DNA from 3 places in the Acidovorax radicis genome. Region 1 is predicted to be linked to each of the others. Evidence: predicted binding sites of a transcription regulator. Region 1 holds the regulator's gene; each other region holds the start of a gene.
What was found. The regulator sigma-54, encoded in region 1, starts transcription at its own class of promoters, with help from an activator protein. The targets are predictions, from matches to a motif close to TGGCANGNAANCTGCTTT.
Positions count from the first base shown of each region.

Region 2: KI609_RS14070 ([protein-PII] uridylyltransferase) is a predicted target of sigma-54. The motif match lies at 4,027-4,044, and genes of this name have one in related genera.
Region 3: KI609_RS16300 (ANTAR domain-containing response regulator) is a predicted target of sigma-54. The motif match lies at 2,260-2,277, and genes of this name have one in related genera.

Region 1 covers NZ_CP075184.1:4,577,318-4,582,776, reverse strand. The annotation lists gene argS (arginine--tRNA ligase) at 1-128, shown strand, start outside; gene KI609_RS21015 (SPOR domain-containing protein) at 144-800, shown strand; gene KI609_RS21010 (thiol:disulfide interchange protein DsbA/DsbL) at 935-1,591, shown strand; gene lptA (lipopolysaccharide transport periplasmic protein LptA) at 1,889-2,548, shown strand; gene lptB (LPS export ABC transporter ATP-binding protein) at 2,545-3,327, shown strand; gene KI609_RS20995 (RNA polymerase factor sigma-54) at 3,344-4,939, shown strand; gene KI609_RS20990 (acyl-CoA thioesterase) at 5,074-5,459, shown strand, end outside.
Region 2 covers NZ_CP075184.1:3,086,407-3,091,865, reverse strand. The annotation lists tRNA gene KI609_RS14090 (tRNA-Asn) at 1-26, opposite strand, end outside; tRNA gene KI609_RS14085 (tRNA-Asn) at 89-164, opposite strand; gene KI609_RS14080 (YbaN family protein) at 288-710, opposite strand; gene def (peptide deformylase) at 809-1,348, shown strand; gene KI609_RS14070 ([protein-PII] uridylyltransferase) at 1,397-3,988, opposite strand; gene map (type I methionyl aminopeptidase) at 4,110-4,925, opposite strand; gene purL (phosphoribosylformylglycinamidine synthase) at 5,075-5,459, shown strand, end outside.
Region 3 covers NZ_CP075184.1:3,560,026-3,565,484, reverse strand. The annotation lists gene KI609_RS16310 (CmpA/NrtA family ABC transporter substrate-binding protein) at 1-32, opposite strand, end outside; gene KI609_RS16305 (MetQ/NlpA family ABC transporter substrate-binding protein) at 757-1,542, shown strand; gene KI609_RS16300 (ANTAR domain-containing response regulator) at 1,622-2,248, opposite strand; gene KI609_RS16295 (branched-chain amino acid ABC transporter substrate-binding protein) at 2,524-3,723, shown strand; gene tsaD (tRNA (adenosine(37)-N6)-threonylcarbamoyltransferase complex transferase subunit TsaD) at 3,781-4,839, shown strand; gene KI609_RS16285 (efflux transporter outer membrane subunit) at 5,212-5,459, shown strand, end outside.

The DNA of each region.
Region 1 (5,459 bases):
ACGCTGAGCGCATCCTGGTGGACGATGAAATCGTCAAGCGCGCGCGTCTGGCCCTTGTCGCCGCCACGGCGCAGGTATTGCACAATGGTTTGGCCGTGCTGGGAGTTTCAGCCCCAGCCAGAATGTGAGCAATAACTTAGATTATGAAAAAGCAACAGACAGGCGGGACCGTCATCGGCTTCATCGTCGGTGTCATTGTGGGCCTGGGAGCCGCTTTGGCCGTGGCGGTCTACGTGACCAAGGTGCCCGTGCCCTTCCTCAACAAGGGCAATGGCCGGGGTGTCGACATGGATGCCGCGGAATCCCAGAAAAACAAGAACTGGGACCCCAACGCCCCGCTCTATGGCAAAAACCCCGCGCGGCCCGTGACCCCAGCGCCCGCCGCCACGCCCGCCGTGGCTGGTGTGGCGTCGGCGCCCGCGCCTGGTAACGTTGCTGTCGCGCCAGTGGCTCCCAAGCCGGCCGCCAGCAAGCCTGAAGCCGCCAAAGCCGAGAGCAAACCGGGCGCAGACCCGCTGGGCGATCTGGCCGTGGCCAAGGCTGCGGCCAAGGGCAATGTGGACCCGTTTGACTATTTTGTGCAGGCCGGTGCGTTTCGCACCCAGCCCGACGCCGATGCGCAACGCGCCAAGCTGGCGATGCTGGGGTGGGAGGCCCGTGTGAGCGAGCGTGAGCAAAATGGCCGGCCCGTGTTTCGCGTGCGTGTAGGCCCCTTTACCAAGCGTGACGACGCCGAGCAGCTCAAAGACAAACTTGTCACTGCCGGGGTAGAGTCTGCGCTGGTGCGCGTGCAGCGCTAGCGCGCCAGCCAATCAATGGCCCGGTTGCTTCCACCGCGTTGTCAATGCCTGGGCCGGGCGTGTGTTGGTGAGGTCTGAACTTTTTGCGTGGGCATGGCTCACATTCCCCATACTGAACCAGGAGAGTCTTTTTCATGAAACGCCGTGAGTTTTCTTTGTCTACCGCCTCTGCGGTTGCCGCTTCTGCCCTGACGCTGCCCATGGCCCCTGCGGCGTTGGCCCAGGCCCGCCAGTTCAAAGAGGGTAAAGACTACAAGCGGCTCGACAAGCCCGTGGCACCCGAGGCGCCTGCTGGCAAGGTCGATGTAATCGAGTTCTTCTGGTACAGCTGCCCCCACTGCAACGCTTTTGAACCCACGCTGGATGCCTGGGTGAAAACAGCCCCTAAGGACCTGGCCATCCGCCGCGTCCCTGTGGCGTTCAATGCCAGCTTTGTGCCACAACAAAAGTTGTATTACGCCCTCGAAGGCATGGGCAAGCTTGACGATGTCCACGTCAAAGTGTTCCGTGCGATCCATGTGGAAAAGCAAAAACTTGCCAAGGATGATGAAATCTTTGCCTGGATCGGCAAGCAGGGCCTGGATGTTGCCAAGTTCAAGGAGGTCTACAACTCCTTCAGCGTGTCCAACCAGGTGCGCCGCGCTTCCCAGTTGCAGGATGCCTATGGGGTGGAAGGCGTTCCGTCCATGGGTGTGGCGGGCAAGTACTACACCGACGGCACCATGGCGGGCAGCATGCAGACCGTGCTGCAGGTGGTGGAATCCTTGGCTGCGACGGCCCGCAAAGGCTGAATGTTCCAGTGGCCGCACGCAGGCGTTGCAACCTGTGGCGGCTACATACCCCCTCAAAACTGCTCGCTCGCGCGGGCTTTTTTGTGGCCGGGCCACTCCAAGACAAAAAACAAAAAAAGCGGCCCCTTCGGGCGGGGGTACGCTGTTCAGCGCGGGAACATTTTGTTTTTTATACCCCTCCCGGCGGTGACGAGCCCCTGCCGCTTTGTGCACGCAAGATGCTCTGTGGTGAATGGGGGGCTTTTATTGCACGGTGGGTGCCCTTGGTGGCTACAATGACTGCAAGATTCGTGCCCTATGAAAAATCGCAGCCTCCTCCCGATCCTCCTGCTCACGGCCTTGGCCGGTGTCCATGGTGCCGTCCATGCCGAAAAGGCCGACCGCGCCAAGCCCATGAACATCGAGGCGGATGCCCTGCGCCACGATGAGCTCAAGCAGACCAGCGTGTTCACGGGCCGCGTGGTCATGACCAAGGGTTCCATCGTGCTGCGCGGTGCGCGGCTGGATGTGCGCCAGGACGCTGACGGTTACCAGTACGGCGTGGTCACGGCAGAAGCGGGTAAACGCGCGTTTTTCCGCCAGAAGCGCGACACGTTGCCGGGCGCCCCCGATGAGTTCATCGAGGGAGAAAGCGAAACCATCGAATACGACGGCAAGGCCGACAACGTGCGTTTCATCACCCGCGCCGAATTGCGCCGCTACCGGGGCTCCGCGCTCAGCGATGAGATCACCGGTGCCGTGATCGTCTACAACAACCTCACGGACGTGTTTACAGTGGACGGCCAGCGTACCCGCTCCACCAATGCAGCCGGTGATGTGCCCACCCCTGGCAGCCGCGTACGCGCAGTGCTCGCGCCCAAGGATCCGCCGCCCGGTGCTGCCGCCCCTTCGCCCGCAGCACCCTCGTCGGGCCCGGGGTTGCGGCCGAGCAACAGCCTCAGCGGCGGCGCCAAGTGAGCGCGCGGCCTGAGGTGTCCGGCGCTGACTCCCGGCCGGGCAGTCGCCTGGAAGTGCAGCATCTTGCCAAGTCATATGGCAGCCGCAAGGTGGTCAAGGACGTGTCGCTGGTCGTGCAAAAAGGCGAAGTTGTCGGGTTGCTCGGCCCCAACGGCGCTGGCAAGACCACGTCGTTTTACATGATCGTCGGGCTGGTGCGCAGCGATGCCGGCGACATCCGCATCGATGGGCACTCGGTGGCTGACATGCCTATCCACCGCCGGTCTCGCCTGGGGCTGTCGTATCTGCCCCAAGAGGCGTCCATCTTCAGAAAGCTGTCGGTGCAAGAGAACGTGCGCGCCGTGCTGGAGTTGCAGCATGACGACAACGGCAAGCCTCTGGCGCGTGCGGTGATCGAAGAGCGCCTCACCGCATTGCTGCAGGAACTGCGCGTGGAGCACCTGCGCGACTCCTCCGCGCTGGCCTTGTCCGGTGGCGAACGCCGGCGTGTCGAGATTGCGCGCGCCCTGGCCACGCAGCCGCGTTTTATCCTGCTGGACGAACCCTTCGCCGGTATCGACCCCATTGCCGTGATCGAGATCCAGCGCATCATCGGCTTTCTCAAGGCGCGCGGCATCGGGGTGCTCATCACTGACCACAACGTGCGCGAGACGCTGGGCATTTGCGACCACGCCTTCATCATCAGTGATGGCAGCGTGCTGGCCCAGGGCACACCGTCAGAGATCGTGGACAACCCCGAGGTGCGGCGCGTTTACCTCGGCGAACATTTCCGCATGTGAGCATGGTCCTCACGCAATGAAGCCTGGTCTCTCGCTGCGCGTTTCGCAGCACCTTGCACTGACACCCCAGCTCCAGCAGTCCATTCGGCTGCTGCAGTTGTCCACGCTTGAACTGTCGCAAGAGGTCGAGCAGATGCTCGACGAAAACCCCTTTCTGGACCGCACGGACGAAGAGGCACCGCGCGAAGAGTTTGGCCTGGACGCGGCCGACACGCCTGCGCAGGCCGACGACTACAGCGCCGATGATGCTCTTTATTTAGGAGCTGCTAGCGCAATCACCACAAGCGCTGAGGGCCAAAATGATGCTGAATCTTCAGGCGGCGGCGCTGAAGAACCCGACTGGAACGGCGACGGCACCGTGGAAATGGCTCCCAACGACGCCGAATGGGGCGGCGATGCGCCCGCCCGCAATCGCAACGACTCCGAAGGCGACGAGGCCGACGCCACCGAGCTGGCCCGCTCACACGAGTCGCTGACGGCCTTCTTGCATCGCCAGGCGCTGGCGCTGCGCCTGTCCGAGATCGACCGCGCCGCGCTGAGGTTTCTCATCGAGTCGCTCACCGACGACGGCTATCTTGAAGATTCACTCGAAGAGCTCGCCATCAGCCTGGCCGGTCCCGATGATCTGGCACAGATCGAAGAGCTGGTGCACCGATTTACCGTGGCCCAGCGCCTGCTGCAAAGCCTCGAACCCACGGGGGTGGGCGCTCGCAACCTCGCCGAATGCCTCACGCTGCAGCTCAACGCATTGGCCCGCGGAGAAGACGGCGACGGTGATGCCGACCCCGACACCGTGCAGACCGCGCTGCGCATCTGCCAGCAGCCGCTGGAGATGCTGGCCCGCCGCGACATCCGCCGCCTCACCCAGCTGTGTGGCGATGGCGAGGAGCGCACACGCGCCGCCATGGCCCTGATCGCGCGGCTGGAGCCCCGCCCCGGGCGCAGGTTCGTGGATGTGGAGCGCAACATCATCGTGCCCGACGTCATTGTGCGCAAAGCCGGGCGTGCCAATGGGCGCGATGGTCAGCACAACTTCATCGTCAGCCTCAACCCCGACGTAATGCCGCGCCTGCGCGTGCACGACATCTACGCTGGCGCCCTGCGCGGCCACAAGGGCGGCGAGGGCCATCAGGGCATGCAGCAGCGGCTGCAGGAGGCGCGCTGGTTCATCAAGAACATCCAGCAGCGCTTTGACACCATCTTGCGTGTGTCGCGCGCGATCGTCGAGCGGCAAAAGAACTTTTTCACCCACGGTGAGCTGGCCATGCGCCCCCTGGTGCTGCGCGACATTGCCGATGAGTTGGGCCTGCACGAATCCACCATCAGCCGCGTCACCACCGCCAAATACATGGCCACGCCGATTGGCACCTACGAGCTGAAATATTTCTTCGGATCGGGCCTGGGCACCGAGACCGGTGGCAATGCATCGAGCACCGCCGTGCGCGCGCTCATCAAGCAGTTCGTGGCGGCCGAGAGCCCCACCAAACCATTGTCCGACAGCCAGATCGCCGAAATGCTCAAGGAGCAGGGCATTGAATGCGCGCGCCGCACCGTGGCCAAATACCGCGAGGCGCTCAAAATTGCGCCAGCCAATCTGCGCAAGGCGCTGTAGCCGATTTCTTTCAGGGCGGCGCGCATGAAGGCGCGGCGCACGTTACAAGTGCGCAGCACTCGGCCAAGTGGCGCCAGTGCCGCACCTAACGAGCTGGCCCTGTATCCCCGTACGTTTTCCCTCTGACACCGCCCATGGCACGCATCGTTTTTGACCTCCATTCGCACTTCGGTTTTGCCACCGAAATGCAGATCTACATCAGCCACGTCAACCAAGGCGGGCATCTGGACAACGCGCAACTGCTGAGCCTCGTGTCCGAAGCGCGCGTGCGGTTTTTCCAGTCGCTGGGTTACCCTGAGGCCGACGTGGGTGGTTTGTCCATTGTGGTGGGCGACATCGTGGCGCAGTACAAGTCCGAGGGCTTTCATGGCGAGACGATGTGTGTGGAGATGACCCCATCGGATTTCAACCGTTATGGTTTCGATCTCGTGTTCCGAATGACTGAAAAGTCCCGGCGCCGCGAGGTGGCGCGCGGCAAGATTGGCATCGTTTTCATCGGCAGGGCCGGCCGCAAGGTGGC
Region 2 (5,459 bases), 1.5 Mb from region 1:
CGCTCTACCGACTGAGCTATCGAGGAATGATCGGTACCTGATGCTTAACTAAAAAGCCCCGCGTACACATGCAGTGCCCATAAATTCTTGGCTCCTCGACCTGGGCTCGAACCAGGGACCTACGGATTAACAGTCCGGCGCTCTACCAACTGAGCTATCGAGGAACAAGCCTCAGATTATATACACAAAAAGTGGGTGTTTGACACTCGCCAGCGCGCTTGACGATTCAGGAGCGCGTGTTTCCGTGACGAGTCGGTTAGCCTGGGGAGGTTGCAGTCATCAAGTCATCAAGGTGGCTCAGGCCTTCGCCACAACCATGCCAAGACGCAGACCATGCAGCCAATGGCCAATGCAACCAGCCACGGGCGTGACACCGTCAGCAGCAACACGATGGTGCTCAGCGCCATCATGAAAGCCGCGCTCCATTTGGCGCGCCGGCTCACACGACCACCTTGGGCCCAGTTGCGCAACAAGGGGCCAAACAGGCGATGGTTCCATAGCCAAAGGTACAGACGCGGTGAACTGCGTGCAGCCGCCCAGGCCGCCATCAGAATGAAAACGGTAGTGGGCAGACCCGGAACAATCACGCCGATAGCACCCATTACCAGGCACAGCACCGCAAACGCCTGCAGCAACCAGCGCACAGGCCACGGCAGGGGCCGCAGTGCGGGCGGGGCCGTGGTGAGCTCGTCGGGTGGCTGGGAGTCCATGGACTGTATTGTGAATGGACTTGTTGGCGGGCCGAGGGTGTTCGCGCGTTATGCTGCCGTTGCTGGCGGCGTTTGTGTCCGGCAGACCATTCAACCCCATGACGATCCACTCCATCCTCAAGATGGGCGACCCGCGCTTGCTGCGTATGGCCCAGCCCGTGACCGTTTTTGACACCGATGAACTGCACACCCTGGTGCGTGACATGTTCGACACCATGCGTGCGGTCAATGGTGCCGGCCTTGCCGCACCGCAGATCGGTGTGGATCTGCAGCTTGTGATTTTTGGCTCGAATGAGCGCAATCCCCGGTATCCCGATCGGCCGGTGGTTCCGCCTACCGTGTTGCTTAACCCGGTGATTACGGCTTTGGGCCCTGACGAGGAGCATGACTGGGAAGGCTGTCTATCGGTGCCGGGGCTGCGTGGCATGGTGCCGCGCTGGTCGCGCATTCGTTATACGGGGTTTGATCTCTATGGCGATCCGATTGATCGCACCGTGGATGGTTTTCATGCCCGCGTGGTGCAGCACGAGTGCGATCACCTCATCGGCAAGCTCTATCCCATGCGGGTGCGGGACTTCACGCAGTTCGGTTTCACCGATGTTCTATTCCCCGACATCGGTGCTGCCGAAGACGATTGAGGCCGCTGTGCCTAGTGCGGTGGCGGTTGTTTTCGCCAGCGCGACCGTTCAGGACGAGAGCTCGCGCAGCAGTTCGGTTTCGATCTCGATCTGGCGGGCGTTGTTTTGCAGTTCCGGGCCCTGGATCAGGAAGGTGTCTTCCACACGCTCGCCCAGCGTACTGACCTTGGCCAACTGCACGCTCAGGTGGTGTTGGGCCAGGATGCGGGCCACCAGATAAAGCAGGCCTGCCCGGTCGCTGGCAGAGATGGCGAGCAGCCAGCGCTGCGCCTTTTCGTCGGGTCTCAGCGTCACCCGCGGAGCGAAAGGAAAACTCTTGACGCGGCGCGACACGCGCTTGCGGGCGGGTTCGGGCAGCGGCCCACCTGCTTCAAGTACCCGCAGGAGGTCGCTCTCCACCATGTGTGTGAGTTCGCGGTAGTGGCCCGGCTGTGAAGATGCCACCACCTGAAAGGTGTCAAGTGCATACCCGTTGTTGGCGGTGTGCACACGGGCATCCAGGATGCTGAAGCCTGCCCGGTCGAAATAGCCACAAATGCGCGCAAAGAGATCGGCCTGGTCGGCTGCATACACCAGCACCTGGAGTCCTTCACCGGCCAGGGATTGCCGCGCACGCACGACCGGCCGCGTGGTGCCCACATGGCGCGACAGATGGCGCGTGTGCCACGCGATGTCTGCCGCATCGTGGCGCATGAAGTAGCTCACGTCGAGCGTCGCCCACAGTTTTTTGTGCGCTTCGAACGGGAGAGCATTCAGGGCAAGCAGCACCAGTGACTCGCGTTTGCGCGCCTCGATCTCTGCGGCCGCATCCGGCGCCCGTCCGCCCAGCGTGCGCAGTGTGGCGCGGTAAAGGTCTTCCAGCAGCTTGCCTTTCCAGGCATTCCAGACCTTGGGGCTTGTGCCTCGTATATCGGCCACCGTCAGCAGGTACATGGCGGTGAGGTTGCGTTCGTTGCCGACACGGCGCGCAAACGCGGCAATTACGTCCGGGTCGCTCAGATCCTGCTTTTGCGCCACGGTGCTCATGGTGAGGTGTTCGCGCACCAGAAACTCGACCAGCCGCGCGTCCTCGCGGTCCACGCCGTGCTGGCGGCAAAAGCGCCGTACTTCTGCGGCACCAATCTGCGAGTGATCACCGCCTCGGCCTTTGCCAATGTCATGGAACAGCGCGGCCAGGTACAGCGTCCAGGGCTTGTCCCAGCCACTCGCGAGCTGAGAGCAAAACGGGTATTCGTGCGTATGCTCGGCCATGAAGAAGCGGCGCACATTGCGCAGCACCATCAGGATGTGCTGATCCACCGTGTACACATGGAACAGGTCGTGCTGCATCTGGCCCACGATGCGGCGAAAGGGCCAGAGGTAACGCCCCAGCACCGAGGTCTGGTTCATGAGCCGCATGGCATGCGTGATGCCCAAGGGCTGCTGCAGGATGCGCATGAACGTGTCGCGGTTGACCGGGTCGCGGCGAAATTGGCTGTCCATCACCCCGCGTGCGTTGTAGAGGGCGCGCAACGTGCGTGCCGACAGATCCTTGAGGCCCGGGGTCGTTTCGTACAGTAGAAACGTTTCCAGGATGGCATGTGGCTCGCGGGTGTACAGGTCGTCGCTGGCCACTTCCACCAGACCGCCCTTGTCAAAAAAGCGAGCATTGATGGCACGTGGCTCATGGCTGGTGGGGTTCAGCCGGTCTTCGATGTTGAGCAGAAGAATCTGGCTGAGCTGCGATACCGCCTTGGCGGCCCAGTAGTAGCGCCGCATGAGCGTCTCGCTGGCGCGCATGGGCAACCGCGAGCCATCGGGCGCCTGGGATCGGTACCCGAACGACTCGGCCACCGCTGTCTGCAGGTCAAATACCAGCCGGTCCTCATGCCGGCCTGCTGCCGCATGCAGGCGCGCACGAATGAGGCACAGCACCGCCTCGTTGCGCTCAATCTGGCTCGTCTCGAACGCTGTTGCCATGCCGCTCGCTGCAAGCTCCTTCCAGCTGTTGCCCAGCCCTGCCGCCTGGGCCACCCAGAGGATCATTTGCAGATCCCGCAGGCCGCCCGGGGATTCCTTGCAATTGGGTTCCAGTGCGTAAGGGGTGTTCTCGTATTTGTTGTGGCGTTGCCGCGTCTCCAGCGTCTTGGCCACCAGAAACGCCGCAGGGTCCATCTGCGCACGGTATTGCCGCTGGAAATCCGCAAACAGCGCGGCGTTGCCGCATACCAGGCGTGATTCAAGCAGCGACGTCTGCACGGTCACATCGCGCGCGCTTTCCGCGAGGCACTCGGCAACGGTGCGCACGCTCGATCCGATCTCCAGCCCCGCATCCCAGCAACTGCCGATAAACCCCTCCAGCTGCGCGCGCAGAGTGCTGCCAGATTCGGGCGCTGCGCCATCGGGCAAAAGCAGCAGCACGTCGACGTCTGAATAGGGAAACAGCTGGTCTCGGCCAAACCCACCCACGGCGACCAGCGCCAGGTCGCCGGGCAGCTGGGCACGCTGCCACAGGGTTTGCAGCAGGTGGCCGGCCAGGGATGACAGCTTGTGCAGCAGGGTCCGAATGCCGCGCGTGGATGCACCCGTTGCGTTCATGGCGGCCAGCAGGGCGGCTTTGTCGCTGCGGTAGGCATCCCGCAGGGCATGGGTTTCGGTCATGGTCGTGGTGCGCTTTGGTTATGGGCCATGAAAAATGCCATGCAAAAGTCGTGCGAGCCGGTGGTGATTGGTTTATCGGGCCGACGTCGCGGATGTCACTTTGCGCGCAGAGGTCAGGCGATCACGTGCTCGTGGCCGTCACAAAGGCGGGCAATGGCGGCGAACCTGCCGATAGCGTCATGACGTCATAACCGGTTTCAGTCACCAGCACGGTGTGTTCCCACTGAGCCGACAGGTTGTGGTCCTTGGTCACGATGGTCCAGCCGTCGTTGCCGAACTCCTTGACCTCGCGGCGGCCCGCGTTGATCATGGGTTCAATGGTGAAGACCATGCCGGGCCGCAGCTCTTCGAGCGTGCCGGGGCGCCCGTAGTGCAACACCTGGGGCTCTTCGTGAAATTTCTGGCCAATGCCATGGCCGCAGAACTCGCGCACGATGGAAAACCCCTGGCCTTCGGCAAACTTCTGGATCGCGTGGCCAATGTCCCCAAAGTGGGCGCCTGGCTTGACCTGCATGATGCCGTGCCACATCGCCTCAAACGTCAGGGCCGACAGGCGCTTGGCCGCAATGGAGCATTCCCCGATCAGGTACATGCGGCTGTTGTCGCCGTACCAGCCGTCCTTGGTGATCACGGTCACGTCCACGTTGACGATGTCGCCTTTTTTCAGGGGCTTGTCATTGGGGATGCCGTGGCACACGACATGGTTGACCGATGTGCACAGCGAGGCCGGGTAGGGCGGGTAGCCGGGTGGCTGGTAGCCCACGGTGGCCGAGATAGTGCCCTGCTGGGCCATGCATTCGGCGCCCAGGCGGTCTATTTCTTTGGTGGTGATCCCCGGTTTGATGTGGGGTGCGATGTAATCCAGCACTTCAGATGCCAGTCGGCACGCGATGCGCATGCCGGCAATGTCCTCAGCGCTTTTGATGGTGATGCTCATGCGCCAATTATCCCATCGCATCCCGCAGGCTGCAGGCCGCCATGATCTGCCCGGTAAAATGCCGGGCTGCCCACCCGCTCAGGCCCACCGGCCTGGACCTCGGGTCGGCACCACCAACGTTCCCCTCACACCCCCAACAGGCCGCTACCGTGACCTTGCACATGACCACGCTGGCGGGCGGCAACGCCCTCAGCACCTTCCGCGCCCAGCAACTTCAACCCGCCCTGGAGGCCATTCACCCCAAGATCAGTGGCATTGCAGCGCGCTTTGTGCATCTGGTGGCGACCGACGCGTCCCCCACTGCGGCGGAACAAGAACGCCTGGCGGCGCTGCTGACCTACGGCGACCCCTATGCGGGTCCCGAAGAGGGTGCCGTGCTCATCGTCACGCCGCGCCTGGGCACGCTCTCGCCCTGGGCCTCCAAGGCCACCGACATCGCCCGCAACTGCGGCATTGCGATTCGCCGGGTGGAGCGCATTACCGAATACCGCATCAGCCTCAAATCGGGCCTGCTGGGCAAGACCCCCGAGCTGA
Region 3 (5,459 bases), 1.0 Mb from region 1:
CGGTTGAGGCTGGTTTTCAACAGATCGGTCATGGGGCGTTTCCTTGGTGCGTTAAAAACAAAAAAGGCGTCCTCTCCGGCTGGGTTGCACACTCACATGCAACGCCAAACGCGAAGAGGGACGCCTTTGTCCATGGCGATACCCCGGGGGCTCGCCGCAGCACCAACCCGTCATTGGGTCCGTGCCGTGATCAGTGGAACCGTCATTGGTCCCGCAAGGGGTAATGCAAGCGCCGTGCCAGACACGGGTTGTCTTGGGTTTGGTTGTTATCGGTGGATTATTGCTATATTTCGTATAGCTGTTAGCGCTTATAGGTTGGGCGCTGGAGGCCGATTTGGCTTGATTGACCAGCTATCTCAGGCAAACCCCATTCGCCCTGGGTTCTTGGGCAAGCGCAGGGCAGGCCCGTCGAAGGGCTCCCCAAAGTCGCGCAAGGCGCCGACAAGCTCAGCCCGAACTCAGCCCGAACGGATGTGGGGGCAGGCCTGGGGCCAGCAGTCCATCAGGCGATGGGGTTCTCAAAGTAGCCCGTGGGCCCCAGCCTGTTCTGCACTGTTGTTGTGCAATGCACCATTCGGTGGCCTCGCCTGGTGCAATGATTGCGCATAATTCGCATATAAAACCTTGTTTTTATATCAAAAAATGGCTAAGGAAGCTGTTTTGAAGGGGATTTCGCCGTTAAACTTGCCGCCAAGCGTCAGGGTTATCCCGTATTTTTTGACCCTGCCGTGCCTTCATTCATTGAAAGAGCCTGTCATGTTGAAAAAGACCCTGTCCGCAATTGCCCTTGCCGCCCTGGCCGTCAGCGCCCATGCTGCCGACGTGCTGAAGGTGGCCGCCACGACCGTGCCACACGCCGAGATCCTGAACTTTGTGAAACCCCAGCTCAAGGCCCAGGGCGTGGATCTGCAGGTCAAGGAGTTCAGCGACTACATCCAGCCCAACGCGGCGGTCGAAGACAAGCAGCTGGACGCCAACTTCTTCCAGCACCAGCCCTACCTGGACAGCTACAACAAAGACCGCAAGAGCAGCCTGGTGCAGGTGCCCAATGGCAAGGTGCATGTGGAGCCCTTCGGTGCGTACTCCAGCAAGATCAAGAACGTGAAGGACCTGAAGGATGGCGCCACGGTGGCGATTCCCAACGACCCATCCAACGGTGGCCGCGCACTGATCCTGCTGGCCAAGCAAGGGCTGATCGAGCTCAAGGACCCCAAGAGCCTCACGCCCACGCCGCTGGACGTGGCCAAGAACCCCAAGAAGCTGAAGTTCAGGGAGCTCGAAGCGCCCCTGCTGCCCCGTGCACTGGCTGACGTGGACCTGGCGCTCATCAACACCAACTACGCGATCGAAGCCAAGCTCAACCCGACCAAGGACGCGTTGTTCATCGAAGGCGCAGACTCGCCCTACACCAACATCGTGGCCGCCCGCGCGGACCGCGCCAACGATCCCCGCATCGCCAAGCTGATCCAGGCCCTGCACACCCCGGAAGTGAAGAAGTTCATCCAGGACAAGTACAAGGGTGCCGTGGTCCCTGCGTTCTGAGCGCGTCTGCGGCCTCTTTGCGCACCATCCAAAACGCTGCCTTCGGGCAGCGTTTTTTTGGGTGCACCAGGCGCGGGCGTCAGCCCAGCAGATCCATCACATCGAGCATGCGCTGTGCTACGTCCGCCAGCTTCAGGCCCTTGTCCATGGCCGTCTTGCGCAGCTTTTCATAGGCCGCCTGCTCGCTCAGGCCCTGGCGCTGCATGAGCAGGCCCTTGGCGCGGTCGATGGTCTTGCGGTCGCGCAGCTCGGTTTTGGCATCGGCGAGCTCGGCGCGCAGGGCCTGCTCGTGTTGGAAACGCGCCATCGCCACGTCCAGGATGGGGCGAATGCGCTGCGGTGCCAGGCCGGCCACGATATACGCCGACACCCCGGCGGCCACGGCATCCCTCACGTGCGAGGTGTCCTCGTCGTTGGTGAACATCACGATCGGGCGGCGCTCGTCGCGGGTGGCCATGACCACGTGCTCCAGCGCATCACGCGCTTCGCTTTCAGCGTCCACGATGATGAGGTCGGGCTGCAGCTGGGCGATGCGTTCGCTCAGAAAAACGTCGGCGGGCAGCGTGGCCACCAGATTGAAATTGTTCTCCAGCAAGCCAATGCGCAGCGCCCGCGAACGTTCTGCCTGTTCCACGGCGTGTTCGTCCTCGGGGTCGGCAATGGCCAGATCAGGGGCCACCACCACGATGCGCAAAGCCTCATTCATGGCTGCAGGCGCATGCAATTTTTGCGCCATGACGGCCCCGGCCGAGCATTGCAAAAGCAACCGCGTGCCACGCAGTCCCCATGTGGGTGGCCGTGCCTCGACCTGTTTTGCCGGGGCCGGTTGCCTGTGTCGTCGCGCTGCAGCCGGGATGGTGAGGCTTGTGGGGCCTGAAAGTTGCTAATACAGCAGCGTCCGGGCGGGCTTACCCCGTGGTGTCTTGGGGTGGGCCGCATGAACATCTCGTCACATTCATCCAACGATTGGGAGTTTTCTGCATGAATCAGCACATTCGCCGCCTGCGCCCCCTGGCGGGCGCTGCACGCCGCCTTGCCCCTGTCGCCCGCGTGGCCCTGGCCGTTGTGGCCGCTGCTGCCACTGCGGCACTGGTTGCGGGCTGCAGCAAGGTGCCCGATACCCTGAAAATCGGCGTGGCCCAGCCACTGACAGGCCCCCTGGGGGCCCTGGGGCAGGATCTGCTCAACGGGGTCAAGCTGGCGGTGGACGAGCTCAACAAAGCGGGCTACGCCGTCGATGGCAAGCGGGTGACGCTGGAGGTGGTGTCGGTGGACGACAAGGCCGATGCAGCCACGGGCAAGGTGGTCGCCCAGCAGCTGGTGGACTCGGGGGTGGTGGCGGTCATCGGGCACCTCAACTCGGGTGTGAGTATTGACACCGCACCCATTTATGCCGCCAAGGACATTGCGCAGCTCGCCATCTCGACCAACCCCAAGTTCACGCAGCTGGGTTTTCCCACCACCTTCCGCCTGGTGGGCAACGACACCTTGCAGGCGCGTGCCATCGGCTCGTTTGCTGCGACGCAACTGGGGGCTGCCCGCTACGCCGCGCTTGACGATGGAACCCCCTATGGCAAAGGCCTGGCCGATGGCGCAGCCGAGCAGCTCAAGGCCGAGAAAAAAGAGGTGGTGGTGCGCAAGTCGTTTGACGACAAGACCGTGGCGTTTGACGCACTGGCCGGTGAACTCAAGGCGGCGAAGGTCGAGGTGATTGTTTCCACCCTCAACGATTTTCAGGCGCTGGCACTGATAGACGCGCTGCGCAAGGTCGATCACACCAACGTGCGACTGCTGGGCGGAGACACGATCAAGACCACCGACATGACCCGGGGTGCCGGCGTGATCCAGGGCATCTATGCCACGTCGCCCGTGCTTGAAGCCAAGGAGTTCACCACCGGCAAGCCGTTTTTGGAGAAATACGTCGCCGCCTACAAAAAGCCCCCGGCCTATGGCGGCCACTACAGCTACGACAGCATGTACGTGTTGTCGGCGGCCATCCAGAAAGCCAAGTCTGCCGACCCCAAGGACATCACCAAGGCCCTGCACAGCATCAACGGTTATGCACCCGTGATCGGCACCATGAGCTGGGACGAAAAAGGCGAGCAGCGCTACGGTGCCGTCGGGGTGTACGAGCTGCGCAGCGGGGGCTGGGAGCTGCGCATGCGGTCAGACCGCTGGTGACACCCGCACGGGGCGCGCAGGCTCTCGCAGGCTCTCGCAGGCTCTTACACTCGCGGCATGAGTCTGCTGATACTGGGTATTGAATCTTCGTGCGATGAAACGGGCGTGGCACTGGTGCGCACCACAGGCAGTGCCGTGCCCACGCTGCTGTCGCACGCGCTGCACAGCCAGATCGAAATGCACCAGGCCTATGGTGGTGTGGTGCCCGAACTGGCAAGCCGCGACCATATCCGGCGCGTGCTGCCGTTGGCGACCCAGGTGCTGAGCGACGCTGGCCTCTTGCTGTCGGAGGTGGACGTGGTGGCCTATACCCGTGGCCCGGGCCTGGCGGGTGCGCTGCTGGTGGGGGCCGGTGTGGCCTGCGCCCTGGGAGCGGCCTTGGACAAGCCCGTGCTGGGGGTGCACCACCTTGAAGGGCACCTGTTGTCGCCCTTTTTGAGCGCTGACCCGCCCGAATTCCCTTTTGTGGCGTTGCTGGTGTCGGGCGGGCACACGCAACTTATGCGTGTGGACGGCGTGGGCCGCTACGAAATTCTGGGTGAAACCATTGACGACGCTGCTGGCGAGGCGTTTGACAAGTCCGCCAAGCTCATGGGCCTGGGTTACCCCGGTGGGCCCGCGCTCTCGCGCCTGGCAGAACAGGGCGACCCTGCGGCTTTCAAGTTGCCACGGCCCTTGTTGCACAGCGGCAATCTCGATTTTTCGTTTGCGGGGCTCAAGACCGCTGTGCTGACGCAAGCCAAAAAGCTGGGCGACGACCTGCCTGCGCGCAAGGCCGACCTTGCGGCCAGCACCGAGGCCGCCATCGTGGATGTATTGGTGAAGAAGACGCTGACGGCCCTCAAACAGACCGGCCTCAAGCGCGTGGTGGTGGCCGGGGGCGTGGGCGCCAATCGGCATTTGCGCGCTCAGCTCAATGCGGCCTGTGCTGCAGCCAAGGTGCGCGTGCATTACCCCGAATTGCATTTGTGCACCGACAACGGCGCCATGATCGCCATGGCGGCAGCGATGCGGTTGCAGGCAGGGCAGCAAGAGGCGCGCACCGACTACGCCTTTGACGTGAAGCCGCGCTGGCCGCTCGACGCCATCAGCCCCGTGCCGCAGGCTGCGACCTGACCCTCATAGGAACCGACGCCAGTGGTGCCGTTGTGCACCCCGGCGGGTGTTGGAGAGGCCGCATCATAGGCTGCGGCTCTCTGCGCGAGGCCGATAGATGTGCGCCGGTCTGCAGGGCGATCGGGCCGCCCATTGGCGAAAAGATGGCCCGCGTTGGCAGGCCCATCACCCCAGGCGTTCGTGGCCCGTTGGCTGGCGGGTGGCCACTGTTCATCCAAAGAAAAGACGGGAAACTTGACCCCGGGCATGGCAGCGCACCATATCCAACCCAGATTGTCTTGATTCTTTACCTGCGATTGACGTGCTGGGTGCCACCGCTCGGCCATGAGTTTGCACAATAGCGTCTCTTGCGCGAACGCGGTCCTGACCTCCATGAATCCCTTATCTACGTTGCACCGAGCCACGCCCCGTTTTCCCCCCCGTTGGGGCGTCTCACGGGGTGTGTGGGCCCAGGTGGCTGCCTTGGCCGCCTTGGCATCGTTGACCGGCTGTACCACCCTTGCCCCGCAGGATGCCCGTCTGCCCTCGCTCAACGTGCCGGCTGCCTGGTCTGAGGACGAGGCTGCCGCGCCGGGCCGCGCGGCCGATTCGCTTGCGCAATGGTGGCTGCGGTTGGGTGA